DNA from 3 places in the Arthrobacter sp. FW306-1B-G06A genome. Region 1 is predicted to be linked to each of the others. Evidence: predicted binding sites of a transcription regulator. Region 1 holds the regulator's gene; each other region holds the start of a gene.
What was found. Region 1 encodes Rex, which represses fermentation and respiration genes when NADH is low (regulators of the CRP and FNR family bind a similar motif). Its sites were predicted from a motif close to CTTGTGAANNNNTTCACAAG; they were not measured.
Positions count from the first base shown of each region.

Region 2: a site for Rex is predicted at 1,912-1,931, ahead of AC3WJM_RS14295 (glyceraldehyde-3-phosphate dehydrogenase). Genes of this name have one in related genera too.
Region 3: a site for Rex is predicted at 2,008-2,027, ahead of araB (ribulokinase). Genes of this name have one in related genera too.

Region 1 is NZ_JBYSXB010000040.1:42,444-47,457, reverse strand. It holds gene AC3WJM_RS18565 (HAD family hydrolase) at 49-867, opposite strand; gene AC3WJM_RS18560 (glutaredoxin family protein) at 945-1,199, shown strand; gene AC3WJM_RS18555 (redox-sensing transcriptional repressor Rex) at 1,251-1,958, shown strand; gene AC3WJM_RS18550 (hypothetical protein) at 2,005-2,811, opposite strand; gene AC3WJM_RS18545 (hypothetical protein) at 3,055-3,525, opposite strand; gene AC3WJM_RS18540 (YceI family protein) at 3,929-4,477, opposite strand; gene AC3WJM_RS18535 (histidine phosphatase family protein) at 4,681-5,014, shown strand, end outside.
Region 2 is NZ_JBYSXB010000026.1:10,894-15,907, forward strand. It holds gene AC3WJM_RS14280 (zinc ribbon domain-containing protein) at 1-565, shown strand, start outside; gene AC3WJM_RS14285 (YaaA family protein) at 637-1,401, opposite strand; RNA gene rnpB (RNase P RNA component class A) at 1,515-1,905, shown strand; gene AC3WJM_RS14295 (glyceraldehyde-3-phosphate dehydrogenase) at 2,150-3,646, shown strand; gene AC3WJM_RS14300 (hypothetical protein) at 3,732-3,941, shown strand; gene AC3WJM_RS14305 (HNH endonuclease family protein) at 4,074-4,871, shown strand; gene AC3WJM_RS14310 (acyltransferase domain-containing protein) at 4,898-5,014, opposite strand, start outside.
Region 3 is NZ_JBYSXB010000011.1:15,162-20,175, forward strand. It holds gene AC3WJM_RS07815 (zinc-dependent alcohol dehydrogenase family protein) at 1-816, opposite strand, end outside; gene AC3WJM_RS07820 (LacI family DNA-binding transcriptional regulator) at 958-1,968, shown strand; gene araB (ribulokinase) at 2,072-3,796, shown strand; gene AC3WJM_RS07830 (L-ribulose-5-phosphate 4-epimerase) at 3,793-4,485, shown strand; gene araA (L-arabinose isomerase) at 4,520-5,014, shown strand, end outside.

The DNA of each region.
Region 1 (5,014 bases):
GCGAGGGTTGCCGGGGAGGCGGGTACATGTGAGCGAGGGTTGCCGGGGTTAGGCCCTCGGGCTGCGGAACTTGGAGAAGCCCCGCCACAAGCCGTAGACGGCGCCTCCGACGGTCGCGGCCTTGAGGCCGAGCGTGGCTGCCCGGCGGCCGGAACGGAAGTCGTAAACAGGCCAGTTATTCTCCCGCGCGTGGCGGCGAAGCCCGGCGTCGGGATTGATGCACACGGGGTGGCCCACCAACGTGAGCAGCGGGATATCGTTATGCGAATCGCTGTACGCCCAGCAGCGCTTCAGGTCCAGGCCTTCTTCGTCCGCTACGCGCTGCACGGCCACGGCCTTGGCTGGCCCGTGGAGGATCTCGCCCACCAACCGGCCGGTGTAAGCGCCATCTTCAACCTCGCCCACGGTACCCAGGGCGCCGGTCAGGCCGAGCCGCGTGGAAATGACGGTGGCAACTTCGATGGGCGTGGCGGTGACGAGCCAGACCTTCCGGCCAACACGCAGGTGCTGTTCCGCCAGGGCCTTGGTACCGGGCCAGATCCGCGACTCGATCATCTCGTCGTAGACCTCTTCGCCCAGCTCCTTGATATCGGACACCTTGATACCGGCCGCGAGGATCAGCGCGGAATCCCGGACGGAATGGACGTCCTCCATCTTTTCGCCCCGGAGCACGAACTTGAACTGCTTCCAGGCAAAGCCCGCGGCTTGGGAGAGCGTGAAGGCCCTGCGTTCATACATCTTCCGGGCAACGTGGAAGAGGCTGGCACCCTTCATGAGGGTGTTGTCGACGTCGAAGAATGCGGCTTCGCCGTGTTGCTGCGTTGCAGCCGGCGCAGTGGCCACAACGGCGTTCTTCTCGACGGGCATGCCTCGAGTCTAGTCAATCGTCCGGCCCCCTGCCGTTCGCGACTGCCGTGACGACGCTGAAGCGATACCGTTGAACCATGCCAAATCCCGACGTCGTACTCCTCACCAAAGCTGACTGCCACCTTTGCGCCGCGGCGCGGGACGCCGTCGAACGCGTGACCTCAAGCCTTGGGCTCACGTGGACCGAACAGTCAATCGACACTGACCCGGCACTGCGCGAGCGCTACGCCGAGGAGATCCCGGTGGTATTCGTGGACGGAATCCAGCGGGATTTCTGGAAAATCGATGAGGCACGATTGGTGCGGGTCCTGAAGAAGGCCATCGCCGCCTGAACATGCGTGCCGAGCTTTGTTGGCAATAGAGTGGGAAAACAAAGCGACGCAATGGAGAAGAACGTGACTGCGCTGGAACCGTCCGCCGAGGCTGTACCCGGGGACAAGGAGTCTGCCGCGAAGCAGATACCGCCCGCGGCTGTGGCCCGGATGACGCTTTACCTGCGCGCTCTGAACTCCCTGCTCGGTGAAGGCGTGGAACGGGTTTCCTCCGAGGCGTTGGCTGAGGCGTCCGGAGTCAGTTCGTCCACCTTGCGCAAAGACCTCTCCTACGTCGGCTCCTACGGAACGCGTGGCGTCGGGTACGAGGTCCAGTACCTGAGCCGGCACATCGCGGCGGCGCTCGGCCTGACCCACGACTGGAAAGTGGCCATTGTGGGCGCCGGCAACCTGGGCAAGGCCTTGGCACGATACGGCGGCTTCGAGTCGCGCGGTTTCGACGTGGTGGCGATCCTCGACGCCGATCCCATGATTATCGGGAACGAGGTCGGCTGGCTGCGGGTCAGCGACGCCGCCAATCTTGAAACGGTCCTTCAGCGGACCGGAACCAACATGGTTGTCCTGGCCCTCCCGGCCGCGGTGGCCCAGGGCGTCTGCGATCGCGTGATCAGCGCGGGTATCCGCAGCATCCTCAGCTTTGCCCCGGTGCTGCTGCAGGTTCCTCCGTACGTGAATCTGCGCAAAGTGGACATGGCCACCGAGCTCCAGATCCTGGCGTATCACGCACAACGGGCACAGACCCCGGGCCAGGCCATTTAGGCCGGACCGGGTCTGCACCCGTTGTTTTGGTTTTAGCGTCTAGCGTCTAGCGGCCGTACGGCGCCTGGCCGTAAGGGTTCGCGAACGGCTGGGCTTTCCGGAAGTACGGCGCCGAGGCCGGCAAATAGAGCATCACGATCGCGGCGATGCCCAAGAGGATGGTGATGGTGCCCATGCCGATCTGGGTCAGGCCCAGCAGGGAAATTCCAGCGAAGACCGTGCCCAGGATGCGGGCCCAGTTCTTCCCCTTCCGGACATTGAACGCAACCAGTGCGTAGAGCCCGGCAAAGATCACCGAGAAGATAACCAGGAACGTGATCGCAATGCCGATGAAGGTGCTCGTGTCTATGCCTGAAGCGTTGCTTCCTTGCGCCGACAGGGCCTGGTTGAACATGTTCTTGCCTGCCGGCGAGTTCAGCGTAGCGATAGTGAAGGGAATGCCGATCAAGGTCAGTACCCCTGCGGCAATCATCAGCCAGAAGGAGATGTTGACCAACTGCGGGACTCCGGACGTCGCAGCGGGCTGCTGGCTCGGCCAAGTGACGGGGCCGCCCTGCCCGTACTGCGGGACGGAAGGCTGCCCGTACTGCGGCTGCTGCCCGTACTGGGGAGCCTGTTGTCCATACTGGGGTGCGGACGGCTGCCCGTACTGCGGCTGCTGCCCGTACTGGGGTGCGGACGGCTGCTGGGGCGCCTGCTGGCCGTACTGCGGAGCCGAAGGCTGCCCGAACTGAGGAGCTTGTTGGCCGTATTGCGGCGGCTGACCCTGCTGGGGTGTCTGCTGGCCGTATTTCGGCTCCTCAGGGGTGGGATTCTCGCCCGGAGTGGACGGCGGGTACGGAGGGGTGCTCATGGCATTCCTTTGCGTGTCGACTGCAGATACGGCTGCCGGGTGCAACGTGCCCCGCCCCCAGCTCGGCTTAATTCCACCGTACCCCGACGGCACAGCGCTGGTGATGATTCACGGGAAGAATTCTCGCTGAACAAGCTTCGGCGGAGCTCCCGTGAATCCTGCATGGACAAACGGAAGGCCGCGGGGTCCTTCCGGGACCGGCCGCGGCCTTCAGCTATGAAATTCCGGCTTGTAACGGGTTGGCTAGACGGCGCCCTTCACTGACTTGAACCACGCCTGCGAATTGGGCAGCCACATCAGGACCGTTGCAATGAGGCTGATGACGAAGCTGAACCAGTTGTTGCTCTGTCCATTTGCCATCGCTCCGCCCACGATCGAGAGGATCAGGGAAATTCCCGCAATGACGGTCAGTGCGAGGCGGGCCCACTCCTTGCCTTCCTTCATCTTCATCGCGAAGACGATTTGGGCGGCCGCCACAACCAGCGCTATCAGTACCAGAAGGAGGACGACGACGGCGATTGCCGGCGCGAGCGTGAAGAGCACAATGGAGCCGAACAGGCCGAGCAGGCCACCCAAGAGGGCCAGGAGTCCGCCAATGAGCCAGATCCAGTAGGAGACCTTCAACTCTGTGGGCATTCCGGTCACTTTGAACATGCCGGAAAAACCGCCCTTGGGAAGGACATCGTTGAAGTTCTTCGGACCGTCGGTAGGCATCTCGAAGTGGAAACCTTCTCCCTGTCCGGGTTGGCCTTGCTGCTGGTATCCGGGGGCGGGCTGCTGGTAAGAGGGGGGTGCTTGGTAAGAAGGAGGTGCTTGGTATCCCTGCGGAGGCTGGTAACCCGCAGGAGGGACATTGCCGGGCTGCGGTGGCTGGGCTCCGGGCTGCTGAGGCTGAGGAGCTTCGTTTGGGTTACTCATGGCATCACTTTAGACCTGAGGTTTAAGGATTCATAGGAAATTCTTGGCTAATTCGCCGCTAAGTATCGGCTTTTACCCGAACAATAGGCGGGTGACACCGCGAGCAAAAAATGGCGCCTCCGGGGCTGCGCACGTGATCGTGTGCAGCCCCGAAGGCGCCATTCCGCCCTTTAACCCCGGGGATTGGGAACCTGGGGGATTAGGCGGCAGGTGCGATGAAGGCCAGTTCGAGGTTAATGACAACCTTGTCGCTGACCAGGACGCCACCGGCCTCGAGCACTGCGTTCCAGGTCAGGCCGAAGTCCTTGCGGCTGATGGTGGTCTCACCGGAAACGCCTGCGCGGGTGTTGCCGAACGGGTCAACGGCTACGCCGTTGAACTCGGTTTCGATGGTGACCTCTTTGGAGACGCCCTTGATGGTCAGATCGCCCACGAGGTCGAAGCTGTCGCCGTTAGCCTTGACGTGGCGGGAGACGAAAGTGATTTCCGGGAACTTCTCCACATCGAAGAAGTCCTCGCCCTTGACGTGGCCGTCGCGGTTGGCATCGCCGGAGTCGAAGCTGGCGGTCTGGATGCTTGCGGCGACCTTGGAGTCGGCCAGGCTGCCGCCGAGTTCAAGGGTGGCTTCTGCCTCGGTGAACTGGCCGCGGACCTTGCTGATGCCTGCGTGGCGGACGGTGAAGCCGATCTCGCTGTGCGAGTTGTCGAGGGTCCAGACGCCGGTGGTGACGTTTGCGGGAAGAGTCATGGGGTTCTCCTTGGGAAGGTGTGATCGTAGCTTCATCGGTCGTTCGGCCGTACTTAGTTGAAGTGTCAACCGAACCTTGTGTCAAGTATAAACATGCAAATGCATCTTTTATTCCACCTTCAGGGAACATTCTGAAGAAACTTTCAGTTCTACGAAACGTAGAAGATTTCAGATCGCCCGCCTTCTTTGAGAAACTGGTAAACATGCCCCAAGCAACTGTCCATCTGCTCCGCCATGGCGAGGTCTACAATCCCGACGGCATTCTGTACGGCAGACTGCCCGAATTTCACCTCTCCGAACGCGGCCGCGAGATGGCCAAGATGCTCGCGGACCACTTCGCTGCCCGCGTCGCGCAGGGGGCGAACATCGTCTACCTTGTCGCCTCGCCGCTGACCCGCGCGCAGGAAACCGCCCTTCCCACTTCCCAGGCGTTGGACCTCGAGATCCACACGGAACCGCGGATCATCGAGGCGGAGAACCACTTCGAAGGGCTCAAGGCCCACCTCTCCGAATTCATCAAGCCCAAGCATTGGCGTG
Region 2 (5,014 bases), on a different contig from region 1:
CGTCCACGACGCCGAAACAGAGCTGCGCAGGTCAGAGGCCGACGTCGAGCAAGTGGCGAGCCGCATTGCACGGGACGAAGCCAGGTTGAACAGCGGCACCGGACTTTCCAAGGACCTCGTCGCGCTGCAAAGCGACATCGCATCACTGAACAAGCGCCGTTCGGACCTTGAGGATGTCGAGCTGGAAATCCTCGAACGCCTGGACGGACTCAGGGAGCGCCAAGCGGCGCAACAGCAGATCGTCGATGATATCCAGGGGTCCTTCTCCGGGATCCGTGCCGAGCTGGACGCCGCGATCGCCGAGATTGTTTCCGAAGAGACGGATGTACGCGCCCAGAGGACCGGCTTCGCCGAAGGGCTCGACGCCGGGATGCTGGCCATCTACGAAAAGACCCTTGCCAAGCGCGGTGTGGGGGCCGCCCGGCTTTTCCACGGCAAGTCCGAAGGCTCGGGAATGACGCTCAGCCCCGGCGACCTCGCCGAGGTCAAGGCCGCGGCCGAGGACGAGATCGTGTTCTGCCCCGACTCCGGCTGCATCCTGGTGCGCTCCGCCGAGTGGAACTAACCGCCTGTTCCCCACCCAACTAGCTCGCAGTTAATGTCGTTATGAGGCGTCAAAACGACATCTAGTGCTAGTTAGTTGGGGAGGATGATGCTGAGGGTGTGCGGCTTGCGGGCGGTGCCTTCCGTCAACTCCGCCGTCCAGATTTCCGAGGCTGCCTTGAGGAGTTGTTCGGGCGTCCCTGGCGCCTTTCCTCGGCGGCTCAGCAAGTGACGCGCCAATTCGCCGCGCGTGTGCTTGGCGAAATGGCTGACGACGGTGCGTTTGCCATTGGACTCGGAAAAGACGTTGACGGAGACAGTTTGCGCCGCCGGTGGAGCCCAAGCCGCGGCATATGTGCTGGAGCGGCAATCCACCAGCAGCTCGCCCTCCACCCGCGAGGCGAGGGCCTCGGTGAGCTGCGGCTTCCAGAACGACGCGAGGCGCCCGACGTCGGGCAGTGCCGTTCCCATGGACAGGCGGTAGGCGGGCACGCGGTCGCCGAAGCCGATGGCGCCCCACAGGGCGGACACCACAAGGATCGACTCCACCGCCTTGCGGCGCTGTGCCGGCGTCAGGGTCTTGTAGCCAAGCGCGTCGTAGAGGACACCGGAATACACCTGGTGGGCAGGGGCCGCGGGTTCGGCGTGGAGCCGGGTATTGCGTTCAACGTCGTCCTTCAAGGACGCGCCCACCCCCAATAAGGCGAGGGCGTCCTCGTGCGCGCTGACCAGGCCCAGCGCGTCGAGCACTTTGGCCCGGTAGCTGTTGAGTTCCGGAAAGCTCAGGGACTCCCATTCGACGGCGGAGCCTTTCTCAGCGGGGGTCTTGCCTTCGGAGGGCGGCAGCAGAATCAGCACCAGTCGATATTAGCTGTATTGCCAGTAATACAGGCGCCAGCTGCCTAGCGGTACCTTCCGGCAGTGCCGTCCGGAAATGCGCAGGGCCCGACGCCGGTAGACTGTAGGGCGGATGGGTTGACTAGGCGGCCGCGCGCCACGTGAGTGGCTCGAGGAACGTCCGGGCTCCACAGGGCAGGGTGGTGGGTAACGCCCACTCGGGGTAACCCGCAGGCTAGTGCCACAGAGAACAGACCGCCCGCGTCTGCTTGTGCCAGCACAGGCAGGCAGCAGGTAAGGGTGAAACGGTGGTGTAAGAGACCACCAGCTCCCTGGGTGACCAGGGAGGCTAGGTAAACCCCACCCGGAGCAAGGCCAGACAGGGCACGATCGAGGGCTGCTCGCCCGAGTGTCCGGGTAGGCCGCTGGAGAGCGTCGGCAACGGCGTTCGTAGATGGATGGTCGCCACTCCTTCGCCGGCAACGGCAGGGAGGACAGAACCCGGCGTATCGGTCAACCCATCCCTTCGCCTATGTGAGTGATTTCACGCGTTCCGGCGGCCAAGTCGTCCCGTGCCAGACCTTAGAATGGACAGTGAACGTAGAAGTTCCACCGCCGGTTCTGCGTTCGCAGCCGGCGGTTTTTCTTTGCAGCGTTCAAGGTGTCCGGGCAGACCGAAGTCCCGCCGATGCCAGTGCCGCAGGATTACTCCGGGCGGCCGCCATCTACGTACGAGGACGTATGTAGCTGACCCTAGGAAGGTAGTTCTGTGAGCCAGTCATCAGATTCTTGTCTTGATACGTGGATGGGCCGCGAAGCGCTGGCCGAGGCCATGATTCCGGTGATCGGCCGGCTGTACCGTGAGAACAACGTGGTGACGAGCATCCACGGGCGCAGCTTGATCAACAAGTCGTCGATGAACATCCTGAAAGCCCACCGTTTCGCGCGCCGGATGAGCAAGGACGAACTCCGTCTCGAAGAGACCGCGCCGCTGCTGAACATCCTGGCCGGACTTGACCTCGGGGCTGCTGCGATCGATATCGCCCGCCTGAACGAGAAGTACAAGGCCGAGGCCGCGGGCACGCCCCTGGAAGACTTCCTCCGCGCCGAGCTTGCCGAGGTTGTCGGGCGCCGCGGCGCGGACGACCGGACCAGCACCGACGTCGTGCTTTACGGTTTCGGCCGCATCGGCCGCCTGCTGGCCCGCCTCCTGATCGAAAAGGCCGGCGGCGGCCACGGCCTGCGCCTGCGTGCGATTGTGGTCCGCAAGGGCGCCGAGAACGACCTCGTCAAGCGCGCCAGCCTGCTGCGTCGCGACTCGGTGCACGGTTCCTTCGAGGGCACCATCCGCGTGGACGAGGCCGCCAACACGATCACGGCCAACGGCGTCCAGATCCAGGTCATCTACTCGGACAACCCCTCCACCGTCGACTACACGGCCTACGGCATCAAGGATGCCCTGGTGGTGGACAACACGGGCCGCTGGCGCGACGCCGAAGGCCTCTCCCAGCACCTGCAGAGCAAGGGTGTGGCCCGCGTGCTGCTCACGGCTCCGGGCAAGGGCGAGCTGAAGAACATCGTCCACGGCATCAACCACTCCTCCATCGAGGACTCGGACACGATCGTCACTGCGGCTTCCTGCACCACGAACGCCATCACCCCGGTGCTCAAGGCCCTCAACGACAAGTTCGGCGTCATCCACGGCCACGTGGAAACCGTGCACTCGTTCACGAACGACCAGAACCTGATCGACAACTTCCACAAGGGTGACCGCCGCGGCCGCTCGGCCGCCCTGAACATGGTCATCACCGAAACGGGTGCGGCCAAGGCTGTGGCGAAGGCCCTTCCGGAACTGCAGGGCAAGCTGACCGGCAACGCGATCCGCGTTCCCACCCCGGACGTGTCCATGGCCATCCTGAACCTGAACCTTGAAAAGGGAACCACGAAGGACGAGGTCAACAACTACCTTCGTGAAATGTCCCTGCACTCGGAGCTGCGCAAGCAGATCGACTTCATCGACTCACCCGAGGTCGTCTCCACGGACTTCGTGGGCTCCCGCCGTGCAGGCATCGTGGACGGCCTCGCCACGATCGCCACCGACAAGCACCTCGTGGTCTACGTCTGGTACGACAACGAATTCGGCTACTCCTGCCAGGTGGTCCGCGTCATGGAAGAAATGGCCGGCGTGAACCCGCCGTCGTTCCCGGCACGCGGCGTCGCGGTGAACCTTGAACCCAAGGCAACGTTGGAGCCCGCCGGCGTCTAGCGGCCTAGGCCGAGGCCAGGAAAGACACAGGGTATTCCCGGCTGATGCGCTGGTATCAGCCGGGAAACCTGACCAGAATGGACGCATGGAAAGCGAAAAGATTCTGGAACACGAAACAACCCTGGAACACGCACTGGACGTAGCGCGCGCCAACCTCAAGGAAGCCCAGCGGCTTCTCGACGAAGCCAAGGCCGCACATGCAGCGGGTGACATCTCCGAGGAGCGGGTCATCCAATTGGGGTCGCTTCTCGAGCTGGCCGCCGAAGACCTGAAGCGTGTCACCAGGGAGCAGTAAGCCGCCCCTGCAGCTTGCGCTGTGATTGTTCCGACACTGTGACTTGTCCTCCACACTGTGGATATCAGCGTCGGCGAACAGCGCCTGAACTAGTCTCAAGGGACGTATTCCGGCCCGAAAGGACGCAATCCCTTGAGCACCACTTGGGCCGCCTATCGACGTGCCCGCCGCCACTCCCGGCAGGCCTGGGTACTGGTGATTCTCATCATCGCGGGTGGGCTTGCCGGCGTCGGGTGGTTCTTCACCGACGGCCAGTTCTCAGTGGGACAGGGCCCGGTCAACGGGCCAACGGAAGCTCCAGTCTTCGACCCGGAGTGGATGAAGCCGGTGGAATCGGTTCAGCCGGTGCCCCTCGGTTTGGCGGCTGATGCCCTGGAGGCACTTCCCGTGAAGGGGCGCGCCGCCAAGGACAACTACGACCGCAATGAATTCGGCCAGGCGTGGCTCGACGTCGACCGGAACGGCTGCGATACCAGGAACGACATCCTGAGGCGGGATCTTACGGCAGCGGAGTTCACGGCAGGCTCGAAATGCAGGATCGCGTCCGGGGAACTGCGTGAGCCGTACATCGGCGAAGACATCCATTTCCGCAGGGGCTCCGAAACCAGCTCAGCCGTACAGATCGACCATGTGGTGGCTCTCGGGGACGCCTGGCAGAAGGGGGCCCAGCAGCTCCCCGCCAAACAGCGCCAAAGCCTCGCCAATGACCCCCTCAACCTGATTGCCGTCGACGGGCCCGCCAACGTCAAGAAAGGCGCGAGCGACGCCGCAAGCTGGCTCCCTGCCAACAAGGGCTTTCGCTGCCATTACGTAGCCCGGCAGGTTTCCGTCAAAGCCGCCTACCGGCTCTGGGTCACCCAGGCGGAGAAGGACGCCATGAAGCGCGTCCTGGACTCGTGCCCCGGCCAGCGGACCATCAGGGCGACGTAGCCAACTGAGGCCGCGAGGTGGCCGCTTCAGGCCGGGGTGCTCCGTGCTGCGGGAAGCACCAGGTGGCCGTGTCCAAGTTGCCAGACCCCGCCGTCGTCGATCCTCTCCAGCACCACCCGCTGAAGCGAGGTCTCGCGGGGGAG
Region 3 (5,014 bases), on a different contig from region 1:
AAAGCCGAGGGCGCCGCCCGGGCGGACACTGTGCAGTGCCTGTTCCATGGACTCCTTGGTCCCGACGCACTCCAACACGGAGTCGGCCAAAACGCCTCCCAGCAGTTCGCGGACCTTGGCTACGCCGTCCTCGCCACGTTCAGCGACGATGTCTGTTGCGCCGAATTCGAGGGCAATAGCCTGGCGGTCGGCATGCCGCGACATCGCGATGATTCGTTCTGCTCCGAGCCGCTTTGCTGCGAGCACGCCGCAGAGCCCGACTGCGCCGTCGCCGACGACGACGACGGTCTTGCCGGGGCCGACCTTCGCCGCGAGGGCGGCGTGATGGCCGGTGGCCATCACATCCGAGAGCGTCAGCAAGCTCGCGCGGAGGGCGTCGTCGGGTTCCGTGATGCCGGGAACCTTGACGAGCGTGGACTCGGCGAGCGGCACGCGCACGGCCTGGCCTTGGCCGCCGTCGATCGCGTGACCGCTGTCATCCTTGCCGCCCCAACCTGCCAAATGATCGCAGGCAACTGTGACGCCGTTCAAGCATTGCGGGCAGGCCCCGCAGCTGACCACGAACGGAGCGATCACGAAATCGCCGGGCGCCAGGGTGGTGACGTCGTCGCCAATGCTTTCCACCGTGCCGATGAATTCATGTCCGATGGCCGAAGGCTGGTGGGTGGGCTTTACGCCGCGGTAGGGCCAAAGGTCCGATCCGCAGACGCAGGAGGCAGTGACTTTGACGACGACGTCGGTGGGCAGCTGGACCGTCGGGTAGTTACGGTCTTCAACGCGGATGTCGCCGGGACCGTGGATGATGGTGGCGCGCATGGGGCTCCTCAAATGGTGGTTGTTGGGCTTGAATCGAGTCTATCCCCGGCATGCCCGTGGTCTTGTACTGGCCGGTAGCTCAGCGTGGACTCGCTGCGGTCCTGTTCGTCGCTTGGCCTCCAGGTCACGCAGAATAGCTCCATGACAAAAAGCAGCGGGCGCTTACCACGGCTTGAAGACGTAGCGGAATTGGCGGGAGTCTCGCACCAGACCGTTTCACGGGTGATCAACGACCACCCCAACGTCAGCAAGGGCACCCGGGAGCGTGTCGAGGCCGCCATCGCCGAGCTGGGATACCGGCGCAATACTGCTGCGCGGAGCCTCGTGACCCGCCGTTCCCAGACCATCGGGGTCCTGGCGAGCGAGCTGGCGCAGTACGGCCCGGCGAACACCCTGCTGGGCGTCGAGCAGGCTGCGAGGGATGCCGGCTATTTCGTCAGCATCGCAGCCTTGAGGACGGTCAACCGGGAGGCGATCCTTGATGCGGTCCGGCATTTCCTGGACCAGTCCGTGGACGGAATCGTTGTGATCGTTCCCCATTCGGACACCCTGCTGGCGTTGGCGGAAGTGAAGGCCGGGGTTCCCGTAGTGGCCGTGGGGTCGCTGGGCGACGCGTCGGTCGGCGGAGCCATGGTGGACCAGAAGCGCGGCGCGGAATTGGCCGTGAGGCATCTGGTGGAGCAGGGGCACCGGCGGATCGGGCACGTGGCCGGCCCGCAGGACTGGATCGACGGCGTCGCCCGGGCCGAAGGGTGGAGCGAGGCCTTGCAGGCGGCTGGCCTTCAGGACGATTTGCTGGTGGTGGGGGACTGGAGCGCCGGCAGCGGCTATGACATCGGCAGGAAGCTTGCCGGTGAAAGGACCGCCACGGCGCTTTTTGTGGGAAATGACCAGATGGCCCTGGGCCTGCTGCGTGCGTTCAACGAGGCAGGTGTCCGGGTGCCCGAGGATGTTTCGGTGGTGGGTTTCGACGACCAGCCCGAATCAGGCTATTTCACGCCGCCTTTGACCACGGTACGCCAGGACTTCGAAGAACTCGGGCGGCGCTGCATGGACCTCATGCTGAGCGGTATGGAGGGCGGGGAAAGCGTCGGCGCCACGGTGGTGGAGCCAGAGTTGGTGGTGCGCCAAAGTACGTCGGCTCCCGCCTGATCGTATTCATGTTCATGTGGGAAGGACGGCTTGACGTGAATTTTGTTAGCGCTCACAATGGAACCAATCCGCAAGGCTGCGGGCTGGCTTATTGGAGGACTTCATGGACGTCACAGCGGACGGCAACGAACATTACGTCATCGGCGTGGACTACGGCACGCTTTCCGGCAGGGCCGTGGTGGTGCGGGTCAGGGATGGCAAGGAACTGGGAAGCGGAGTGTTTGAGTACCCGCATGCGGTCATCACGGAGGCCTTGCCGGCCGATCTGGCCGACGAGCCTGCTGGCCCGGCTGTCCGCCTTCCCGGCGAATGGGCGCTGCAGGTGCCGCAAGACTACCGCGACGTGTTGCGCCACGCGGTCCCCGCAGCGGTGCGCGACGCCGGGATCGATCCGGCCGCCGTCGTCGGGATTGCCACGGACTTCACGGCGTGCACGATGGTGCCGGTGAAGGCTGACGGCACTCCGCTAAACGAGCTGCCCGGCTTCGCCCGCAGGCCGCATGCGTATGTGAAGTTGTGGCGCCACCATGCGGCCCAGGAGCAGGCGGACCGCATCAATGCACTCGCCGCCGAGCGGGGCGAGGCCTGGCTGCCGCGCTACGGCGGGCTCATTTCCTCGGAATGGGAGTTCGCCAAGGGACTCCAGCTCCTGGAGGAGGACCCGGGCGCGTATGCGGCGATGGACCACTGGGTGGAAGCCGCCGACTGGATCGTCTGGCAACTGTGCGGGAACTACGTGCGGAATGCCTGCACCGCAGGGTACAAGGGCATCTACCAGGACGGCGCCTACCCGTCCAGGGAATTCCTGGCCGCCCTGAACCCGGGCTTCAAGGACTTCGTCGACACCAAACTGGCCCACACAATCGGCCGCCTGGGCGACGCCGCGGGTTACCTGACTGCCGAAGCCGCCGGCTGGACCGGCCTCCCGGCCGGGATCGCCGTCGCGGTCGGGAATGTTGACGCCCACGTCACCGCGCCCGCCGCCCGGGCCGTGGAACCGGGACAGCTCGTCGCGATCATGGGCACCTCCACGTGCCACGTCATGAACGGCTCCGAGCTTCGTGAGGTGCCGGGCATGTGCGGAGTGGTCGACGGCGGGATCGTGGACGGGCTCTGGGGTTACGAGGCCGGCCAGTCCGGGGTGGGCGACATCTTCGGCTGGTTCACCAAGTACGGCGTGCCGCCCGAATATCATGCAGCTGCCGAAGCCGCGGGCCTGGGCATCCACGAATACCTCACCGAACTCGCCTCCACCCAGGAGATCGGTGAACACGGACTCATTGCCCTGGACTGGCACTCGGGGAACCGGTCCGTCCTGGTGGACCACGAACTCTCCGGAGTGATCGTGGGCCAGACCCTGGCAACCCGCCCGGAAGACATCTACCGGGCGCTGCTGGAGGCCACGGCCTTCGGCACCCGCACCATTGTGGATGCCTTCCGGGACGCGGGGGTGCCGGTGAAGGAATTCATCGTGGCCGGAGGGCTGCTGAAAAACACGCTATTGATGCAGATCTACGCCGATATCACGGGGCTGCCCCTCTCCACGATCGGCTCCACCCAGGGTCCCGCGCTGGGTTCGGCGATCCACGCCGCCGTCGCTGCGGGGGAGTACCCGGACATCCGGGAAGCCGCGGCTGCCATGGGATCCGAGCCCGGCGCCGTCTACACCCCGATCCCGGAAAACGTCGCCGCCTACGAGGAATTGTTCCGCGAATACCGGACCCTGCATGACTACTTCGGCCGCGGAGCGAACGAGGTCATGCACCGGCTCAAGAAGATCCAGCGGAACGCGAGCAAAACGCTCCTCACCGCAGGGGTCTCCGCATGAGCGCCCTGCTGGGCACCATTGCCACGATCCGCCGCGAGGTCTGCGCGCTGCACGCCGAACTGACCCGGTACGAGCTGGTGGTCTGGACCGCGGGCAATGTCTCCGCCCGCGTCCCGGGGCATGACTTGATGGTCATCAAGCCGTCCGGGGTCTCCTACGATGCGCTGACGCCCGAACTCATGGTGGTCACGGACCTCCACGGGGTTCCCGTGGGCGGCGATGGCGACGGGGCGTGGGGCAATCCGGACCTTTCGCCGTCGTCGGACGCTGCCGCGCACGCCTACGTCTACCGGAACATGCCCGACGTCGGCGGGGTCGTCCACACGCACTCCACCTACGCGACGGCATGGGCTGCGCGCGGGGAGCCGATCCCGTGCGTGCTGACCATGATGGGCGACGAATTCGGCGGCACCATCCCGGTGGGCCCGTTCGCGCTGATCGGGGACGACTCGATCGGCCGCGGGATCGTGGACACGCTCCGGGCGTCCCATTCACCGGCTGTCCTGATGCAGAACCACGGACCGTTCACTATCGGCAAGGACGCCCGCTCCGCCGTCAAGGCCGCCGTGATGTGCGAGGAAGTGGCCCGCACCGTCCACATTTCCCGGCAGCTCGGTGAACCGCTGCCCATCGACGCCGGCCAGATCGAGTCCCTCTACAGCCGCTACCAGAACGTCTACGGCCGCTGACGCGCGCCACCCACGAACCTTCAAGGAGAAACGCATGCCCATCGCCCACAACACGTCCCTCGAACACTACGAAGTGTGGTTCCTCACCGGCAGCCAGCACCTTTACGGCGAGGACGTCCTCAAGCAGGTCGCCGCGCAGTCCCAGGAGATCGCCGCATCACTGAACGCGTCCTCCGATGTTCCGGTCAAGCTCGTCTGGAAGCCCGTGCTGACGGACGCGGACGCGATCCGCCGCACCGCTCTGGAAGCGAACTCGGACGACGCCGTGATCGGCGTTACCGCGTGGATGCACACGTTCAGCCCGGCCAAGATGTGGATCCAGGGACTGGACCTGCTCCGCAAGCCGCTCCTGCACCTGCACACCCAGGCGAACGTGGCCCTGCCGTGGGCGGACATCGACTTCGACTTCATGAACCTGAACCAGGCAGCCCACGGCGACCGCGAATTCGGGTACATCCAGTCCCGCCTCGGCGTGCCGCGGAAGACCGTCGTCGGGCACGTCTCCAACCCCGAGGTCACGCGCCAGGTG